One region of the Acidovorax sp. ST3 genome, then DNA from elsewhere that is predicted to be linked to it. Evidence: riboswitches for the same ligand, from Rfam matches in the RefSeq annotation. Region 1 holds a riboswitch; the other holds the start of a gene.
What was found. A riboswitch is a leader RNA that binds a small molecule or an ion and turns the genes downstream of it on or off. The one in region 1 is predicted to bind S-adenosylhomocysteine.
Positions count from the first base shown of each region.

Region 2: linked by a shared signal. The riboswitch ahead of metH (methionine synthase) and the one ahead of ahcY (adenosylhomocysteinase) in region 1 are both predicted to bind S-adenosylhomocysteine.

Region 1 is NZ_QKVP01000003.1:687,989-692,483, reverse strand. It holds gene DNK89_RS12395 (ROK family transcriptional regulator) at 1-35, shown strand, start outside; gene DNK89_RS12390 (HAD-IIB family hydrolase) at 212-1,021, opposite strand; gene DNK89_RS12385 (peptide chain release factor 3) at 1,028-2,656, opposite strand; S-adenosyl-L-homocysteine riboswitch at 2,835-2,914, shown strand; gene ahcY (adenosylhomocysteinase) at 2,988-4,421, shown strand.
Region 2 is NZ_QKVP01000004.1:170,888-175,382, reverse strand. It holds gene DNK89_RS13495 (PACE efflux transporter) at 1-94, shown strand, start outside; gene DNK89_RS13490 (hypothetical protein) at 131-1,480, opposite strand; S-adenosyl-L-homocysteine riboswitch at 1,670-1,751, shown strand; gene metH (methionine synthase) at 1,809-4,495, shown strand, end outside.

The DNA.
Region 1 (4,495 bases):
TTGCGCCGGACACCGATATCTTCCTCAAGGTTTGATGGATTTGCTATTTAAATAATAGCTGTCACGGCATACTCCACTAGCGCAAGCGGGCGTTTTTAGTCAAAACTGCTTCTTGGAGGTCTTGCGTGCACTGTCCCGGTGGGGCTGGCCCCGTTACGTGGATCAGCCAGGGGCTGTGGCGACAGCGCCCTGTCGCTAGATTTGCTCGTCTTTAGCGGTGCGCCAGAATTGCCCTAGCCACTTCCGCAAACCCCGCGCCCCGTTCGCCCTGCGTCACATACCGTGGCAGATGTGAGAGCTGCGGCACAAACCGCGCGATGTTGGCCACGCCCACGCTGTGGGTGAAGTGCTGGAACATCGCCTGGTCATTGCCTGAGTCGCCCACAAACACCCAGCGGTCCAGCTCCTGCGCCAGATCGCGCCCCAGCAGCTCGCGCACGATCCAGTTGGCGCCCTGCCATTTGTTGAAGTCCCCAAAGCAGCCGTGGATGTGGATGCTGCTCACCGTGGTCTGCATGCCTTCGCGCTGTAGCAGAGCCAGCATCTGCTGCACGGTCTCGGGCGGGTGCCGGTCGAACTCGGCGTAGTCAAAGGCCAGGTCAGTCTCTCGTCCAGCGCTGTCGCGGCTCAGGGCCACACCAGGCACTTCCGAAGCCACCAGCGCGGCGATCTCGCGCATGCGTGCCTGGTTGGCGCTGCGCGTGGCGGCGTCTTGCTGGTAGCGCTTGACCAGCGTGGGTTGAGCGCCAGAGCCCCGGGTAAAAGCCACGGCCCCGTTTTCGGCCACCATGGCATCGACCGGCCAGGTCGAACCCCCCGGCCCGGCCATGAAGGGTTCACACCAGCCAATCGGCCGCCCGGTGATGGGAATGACTACCAGGCCCGCCGCCTTCAGGTCAGCCAGCGCCTGCAGCGCGTCGGGCGTGATGGCGCCTTCGGTGGTCAGGGTGTCGTCGATGTCGGTGAACACGCCCACCAGGTCGCGGCGGGCCACTGTTGGCCAGAGATCCAGAGGTTGCATGCGGGCTCAACCGGCCTTCTGCAGTGCCAACCCCGCATGCTCACGCAGCGGATGGAAGTGGATCTTGGGAAACCGCTCCTGCGCCAACCGCACGTCGTACGGCGAGGTGCACAGGTACGCCAGCGTGTCCGCCGCGTCGTGCGCCAGGCGCAGCGGGTAGGCATCGGTAAAGGCGCGCAGGTCGGCCGCGTTGTCGGCGGTGATCCAGCGGGCGCCCGTGTACTGACAGCCTTCCAGGCGCACGTCGGCGTCGTACTCAGCCTTCAGGCGGTGCTGCACCACTTCAAACTGAAGCTGGCCCACGGCGCCCAGCAGCATGTTGCCGCCGGCGTCGGGCTTGAAGACCTGGATCGCGCCTTCTTCGCCCAGCTGGGCCAGGCCTTGCTGGAGCTGCTTGGTGCGCAGCGGGTTCTTGAGGACCACGGTCATGAACATTTCGGGCGCGAAGAAGGGCAGGCCGGTGAACTGCAGGTTGGCGCCGTCGGTGATGGTGTCGCCCAGCTGCACGCCGCCGTGGGTGGTGAAGCCAATGATGTCGCCCGCGTAGGCTTCTTCGACGGCCTCGCGGCGCTGGGACATGAAGGTCACCACCGATGTGGGGCGCAGCTCCTTGCCGGTGCGCTGTACCTTGAGCTTCATGCCCGGCGTGTACTTGCCGCTGGCCACGCGTACGAAGGCGATGCGGTCGCGGTGGTTGGCGTCCATGTTGGCCTGCACCTTGAACACCACGCCGGAGAAACCTTCGTCCTCGGGCTGGATGGTCTTGACGACGGGCTGTTTGTTCACCTCCAGCGTGCTCACGCGCGGGCCGGGCGGCGGGGCCATGTCCACCAGGGCGTCCAGCACTTCCATCACCCCGAAGTTGTTCACGCCGGAGCCGAAGAACACGGGGGTCAGTTTGCCGGCCAGGAAGGCTTCATGGTCCCAGGCGGGCGATGCACCGGTAGCCAGCTCCATGCTGTCCATGGCGGCGTCGAACTCTGCGCCGAAGCGGGCGCGCAGGGTGTCCACATCGGTGAGCGGGATGGATTCGAAGTCCTGCGGGCGACGTTCGCTGCCGGATTCGAACACCGTCATCGTCTTGGTGCGCAAGTTGATGATGCCGCCAAAGCTCTTGCCCTGGCCCACGGGCCAGGTCATGGGGCAGCAGGGCATGCCCAGTTCGCGCTCGACCTCGTCCATGATGTCCAGCGGGTCGCGCACCTCGCGGTCCATCTTGTTGACGAAGGTGATGATGGGCGTGTCGCGCTGGCGGCAGACCTCGATCAGGCGGCGGGTTTGTGCTTCCACACCGTTGGCGGCGTCGATCACCATCAGCGCCGAGTCCACGGCGGTGAGCACGCGGTAGGTGTCTTCCGAGAAGTCCTTGTGGCCGGGCGTGTCGAGCAGGTTGATCACATGCTCGCGGTACAGCATCTGCATGACCGAGCTGGCTACCGAGATGCCGCGCTGCTTTTCGATTTCCATCCAGTCGGAGGTGGCATGGCGGCTGGCCTTTCGGCCCTTGACGGCACCCGCGATCTGGATCGCGCCCGAGAACAGCAGCAGCTTTTCCGTCAGCGTCGTTTTACCGGCGTCGGGGTGGGAAATGATGGCAAAGGTGCGGCGGCGCCGGGTTTCTGGGGCGTAGGACACAGGGGTTCCTGAATGGGATGGGTGCGGGGCAGAGCGCCCTGCGCAAGAAATCTTCGGGCCGGGACCTGCATGGGTCGCAGGGGCGGCAGTCGCGGGATTTTACTGTTCCGTGCAAGGTCCGGGATGAATTCACCCCCTCGGGCATGGCGCCGGGAATGCACTTGCTTTTATAATCCGCCGATCCGAGGAGCGTTGCAGCGTCCCCAGCACAGGCGGGGCGTGAGGCTCGGAGTCATCTAGCAACGACGCTCATCCACTTCGCGTGCGGTGAGGCGTATCGACCATCCCCTTCGCGCAGTGGCTTTTCAAACATGCTTTGGAGCACACCATCATGAACGCACGCGTCAACGCCCCGGTCAACACCGACTGCATCATTGCCGACATCGGCCTGGCCGAATGGGGCCGCAAAGAGATCCGCATCGCCGAAACCGAAATGCCCGGCCTGATGGCCATCCGCGAAGAATTCGCGGCCAAGCAGCCGCTCAAGGGCGCACGCATTACCGGCTCGCTGCACATGACCATCCAGACGGCGGTGCTGATCGAGACCCTGCAGGCGCTGGGAGCCCAAGTGCGCTGGGCCTCGTGCAACATCTTCTCCACGCAAGACCACGCCGCCGCCGCGATTGCTGCCGCTGGCACGCCTGTGTTCGCCATCAAGGGCGAAACCCTGGCCGAATACTGGGACTACACCCACCGCATCTTTGACTTCGGCGCGGCCGGCACCGACGGCGAAGGCCCCAACCTGATCCTGGACGACGGTGGCGATGCCACGCTGCTGATGCACCTGGGCAAGCGCGCCGAAAAGGACGCGTCCCTCATCGCCAACCCCACCAGCGAGGAAGAAACCTGCCTGTTCGCTTCCATCAAGGCCAAGCTGGCGCAAGACCCGACCTGGTACAGCCGCAAGAGCGCCCAGATCATCGGCGTGACCGAAGAAACCACCACTGGCGTGCACCGCCTGAAGGAAATGTCGGCCAAGGGCTCGCTGATGTTCCGCGCGATCAACGTGAACGACTCGGTGACCAAGTCCAAGTTCGACAATCTGTACGGTTGCCGAGAGTCGCTGGTGGACGGCATCAAGCGCGCCACGGACGTGATGATCGCCGGCAAGGTGGCTGTGGTCGCGGGCTACGGCGACGTGGGCAAGGGCAGCGCCCAGGCCCTGCGCGCCCTGAGCGCCCAGGTGTGGGTGACCGAGATCGACCCCATCAATGCCCTGCAGGCCGCAATGGAAGGCTACAAGGTCGTGACCATGGAATACGCGGCCGACAAGGCCGACATCTTTGTGACCACCACCGGCAACAAGGACGTGATCCGCCACGAGCACATGCTGGCCATGAAAGACCAGGCCATCGTCTGCAACATCGGCCACTTTGACAACGAAATCCAGGTCGCCACGCTCGAGCAGTACCAGTGGGAAGAGATCAAGCCCCAGGTGGACCATGTGATCTTCCCGGACGGCAAGCGCATCATCCTGCTGGCCAAGGGCCGTCTGGTGAACCTGGGCTGCGGCACGGGCCACCCCAGCTTCGTGATGTCGTCGAGCTTTGCCAACCAGACCATTGCCCAGATCGAGCTGTTCACTCACAGCGACTACTACGAAAACGGCAAGGTCTACGTGCTGCCCAAGCACCTGGACGAAAAGGTGGCGCGCCTGCACCTCAAGAAGGTGGGCGCCATGCTGACCGAGCTGACCGACGAACAGGCCGCCTACATCGGCGTGCCCAAGCAAGGCCCCTACAAGCCTGACACCTACCGCTACTGATCCCGGTGCGCGCGCCCTGGCGACAGGGCGCGCGCACGGTGGTGTGGCGCCGTGATGCTGAGCAATGCTTGATT
Region 2 (4,495 bases), on a different contig from region 1:
CCTCGGGCTGATCGTGTTCTTCCTGATCTACACGTTTGTCTTCAACTGGGGTTTTGACCGCCTGTTCGGCCTGCCAGCGTCTGCGAAGGCTTGATGCGAAGCCGCCTGGCGCACCGGGCGCCGGCTTCGCTCAAGGCGCTCGTGTAACCACCAGCACCATGCCCTTAGGTTGGGGACCGGAACCCCGCGCCATGAGCGTCAACGTCCCGTTGTCGTAGTACATCACGCCCGTCCTTGCGCCCATCAAATCCGTGTTCCCATAGCACAGGCCGATGTTGGTGGTGAAGTCAAAGACGTTCTTGCTACCCGCGCGTGGGGTGGCCTTGCCCGTGCCAGTACAACCGATGGTGGCCAGGGTCATGTCCCCCGAGTCGGATACGTGGAGGGACAGCCGCCCCTGGTACCTGCCCGCGATGGCCGCGAGCGACGGGGCCTGGTTCAACGCGCTGGAGTACGCGCCTACGAACGCGCCTTCTTGGAGTTGCATTTGCATGCGGCCGTTCGGGGTGTAGGTGCCGCTGTAGCTGCCTTCCAGGATGTCGGCCTCGATGCCCGTTCCGCTGAGTTTGCCATCAGCCCACGATGTGGCTCCGTGCAGCACGAAGCCCCCCGCCAGCGAGCCGTCGGGGCGGCGGTAGTGGCCCCAGGTATCCCCATCTTCCAACACCAACAGGGTCAGCGTGCGTCCCGTCGGCAACGTACCGGTCCACAGTCCTGTGGGATTCGCCAACGGTTGGGCTGGAGGCGGTGGTGTGGGCGTGGGCCCCGGTGTGATTTCCGATGTGTCGACCGCGACGGCCAGCTCGCCATGGCGCTGGGATACGGGGTCCGGCTCGGGCGTCAACCCCATCAAAATCAGGTGGGTGCCGTCATGCCAAGCCGCCCCCGACATGCGGGGCGACTCGCTCCGGAACAGGGTGGCGTCGGAGCAGCCCTCGCCTGAAAAACTCACTTGCAGGTCAAACACGTTTTTCCCGCTCGTGCGCGGCTTGAGGCTACCGTTGCCCACGCACTTCAGCGCAGGGATGACGCGCAGAGTGCCGGAATCAGAGAGGGTGACGAACCATGGGGACGCAAGTCCCCCTTTGCCGGAGGCCCAGCGACCGCCAGCGAACGCGGGTAGTGATGCGCGCTGGTCATAGCTGCTTACGTAGTGGCCCACAAAGTTGGAAAACCCCAGACGCGCATCGATGCTGTCGCGTGGCGTATAGGTGCCGCTGTAGCTGGTACCGGGTGCTGCGGGCACATCGGAACCGCTGATTTTGCCGTCCACAGAAGACATCGTGCCTCGCAGCGCGGAGAGCGGCGATCCCAAGCCAACGAGGCCCCAGGTATCGCCGTTCTCCAGCACCAACACGCTCGCGGCGGGGCCGGCCAAGCTACCTACGGGCGAAGTGCCCGTCCATATGCCTTCCGCCGTGGTGTGCGTGGGCTGTGGCGGTGCACGGTCGCTGCCTCCGCCGCAAGCGGCCAAAAGCATGGCGCTCGCCAATACTGAGCATGCGGTTGCGCGATTCATAACTATCCCCTGCATAGTTTCTTGAAGGGGACAGTGTAGCCAGCACAGGTCGAATAACCCCGTTGGGTTTGGCGGACCGCCCGATTCCAGGCGACCAGCCCTCGCGGCTGTCCGCGCAAGCCTGCGCTGCCAAGCCGGTAAAATGCAGTCCATCCCAAGGAGCGTTGCAACGGGCCGTTCACCGGCGCGCCAGGCTTGGGATGTTCTCTTTGTGCAACGACGCTCACCTGTTATCTGCCTTTTTGCACAGGTGAGTCCTATGTCTGCGTCTGCCCCGTCCCTGCCCCCCATGAAGCTGTCCGGCCTGGAGCCCGTCTCCATTGGCGAGGGCACGCTGTTCGTCAACATCGGCGAGCGCACCAACGTCACCGGCTCCAAGGCGTTTGCGCGCATGATTTTGAACGGCCAGTACGAAGAAGCCCTGGCCGTGGCGCGCCAGCAGGTGGAAAACGGCGCGCAGGTCATCGATATCAACATGGACGAGGCCATGCTCGACAGCAAGGCCGCCATGGTGCGGTTTCTGCAGCTCATCGCGTCCGAGCCCGACATCGCCCGCGTGCCCATCATGGTCGATAGCTCCAAGTGGGACGTGATCGAAGCGGGCCTGCGCTGCATCCAGGGCAAGGGCATCGTCAACTCCATCAGCATGAAAGAGGGCGTGGAGAAGTTCAAGCACGAGGCGCGCCTCGTGAAGCGCTACGGCGCTGCCGCCGTGGTGATGGCGTTTGACGAAGTGGGCCAGGCCGACACCTACGCCCGCAAGATCGAGATCTGCGAACGCGCCTACCGCGTGCTGGTGGATGAGGTGGGCTTCCCGCCCGAGGACATCATCTTCGACCCCAACATCTTTGCAGTGGCCACCGGCATTGAAGAGCACAACAACTACGCGGTCGATTTCATCGAGGCCACGCGCTGGATCAAGCAGAACCTGCCGGGCGCCAAGGTCTCGGGTGGTGTGTCCAACGTGTCGTTCAGCTTCCGTGGCAACGACCCGGTGCGCGAGGCCATCCATACCGTGTTCCTGTACCACGCCATCAAGGCCGGCATGGACATGGGCATCGTCAACGCCGGCATGGTGGGCGTGTACGACGACCTGGAGCCCGTGCTGCGCGAGCGCGTGGAAGACGTGGTGCTCAACCGCCGCCCCGACGCTGGCGAGCGCCTGGTCGAGATTGCCGAAACCGCCAAGAGCGGCGCCAAGGACGAGAGCAAGAAGCTCGAATGGCGCGGCACGCCCGAACACCCCAAGACGGTGGGCGAGCGCCTGTCGCACGCGTTGGTGCATGGCATCACCGACTTCATCACCGAAGACACCGAAGAGGCTTACCGCGAGATCCTGGCCAAGGGCGGCCGCCCGCTGCATGTCATCGAAGGCCCGCTCATGGACGGCATGAACGTGGTGGGCGACCTGTTCGGCGCGGGCAAGATGTTCCTGCCGCAGGTGGTGAAAAGCGCGCGCGTGATGAAGCAGGCCGTGGCCCACCTGATTCCCTACATCGAGGAAGAAAAGCGCCAGGACGAGCTGGCCGGCCGCGACGTGCGCAGCAAGGGCAAGATCGTCATTGCCACCGTCAAGGGCGACGTGCACGACATCGGCAAGAACATCGTCACCGTCGTGCTCCAGTGCAACAACTTCGAGGTGGTGAACATGGGCGTGATGGTGCCCTGCCACGAGATCCTGGCCAAGGCCAAAGTCGAGGGGGCGGACATCGTGGGCCTGTCGGGCCTCATCACCCCCAGCCTCGAAGAGATGCAATACGTGGCCGGCGAGATGCAGAAAGACGAGCACTTCCGCGTCAAGAAGATCCCGCTGCTGATTGGTGGCGCCACCACCAGCCGCGTGCACACCGCCGTCAAGATCGCGCCGCATTACGAAGGCCCCGTGGTCTACGTGCCCGACGCCTCGCGCAGCGTGAGCGTGGCGCAAAGCCTGCTGGGCGACGGCGTGCAGAGCTACGTGGATGAGCTGAACGCCGACTACGACAAGGTGCGCACCCAGCACGCCAACAAAAAGGCCACACCCCTGTGGCCCCTGGCCAAGATCCGCGCCAACAAGACACCCGTGGACTGGTCGGCCTACCAGCCCGCCGTGCCCCGTGCGCTGGGCCGCCGCGTGTTTAAGAACTTTGACCTGGCCGAGCTGGCCAAGTACATCGACTGGGGCCCGTTCTTCCAGACCTGGGACCTGGCCGGCCCGTACCCCGCCATCCTCACCGACGAGATCGTGGGCGTGGAAGCCACGCGTGTGTTTGCCGATGGGCAGGCCATGCTCAAGAAGATCATCGAAGGCCGGTGGCTCACGGCCAGCGGCGTGATGGCCCTGCTGCCCGCCAACAGCGTGAACGATGACGACATCGAGTTCTATACCGACGACACCCGCACCGAAGTGGCCATGACCTGGTACGGCCTGCGCCAGCAGGCCGAGAAACACACCATCGACGGCGTGACCCGCCCCAGCCGCTGCCTGGCCGACTTTGTGGCCCCTAAGTCCAGCGGCATTGCCGACTACGCCGGTATGTTTGCCGTGACGGCGGGCCTGGGCATTGAGAAAAAAGAAAAGGCTTTCATCGACGCGCTGGACGACTACTCCGCCATCATGTTCAAGAGCCTGGCCGACCGCCTGGCCGAAGCCTTTGCCGAAGCCCTGCACCACCGCGTGCGCACCGACCTGTGGGGTTACGCTGCCGGTGAAGCGCTGAGTAACGACGACATGATTGCCGAGAAGTACCAGGGCATCCGCCCCGCGCCCGGCTACCCCGCCTGCCCGGACCACAGCGCCAAGACCGACCTGTTCCGCGTGCTGCAGGCTGGCGAGATCGGCATGTCGCTCACCGAAAGCCTGGCCATGATGCCCGCCGCCAGCGTGAGCGGCTTCTACATCGGCCACCCCGACAGCGTGTACTTCAACGTCGGCAAGATTGGCGAAGACCAACTGCACGACATGGCCCAGCGCCGGGGCATGGAGGAGAAGGTGCT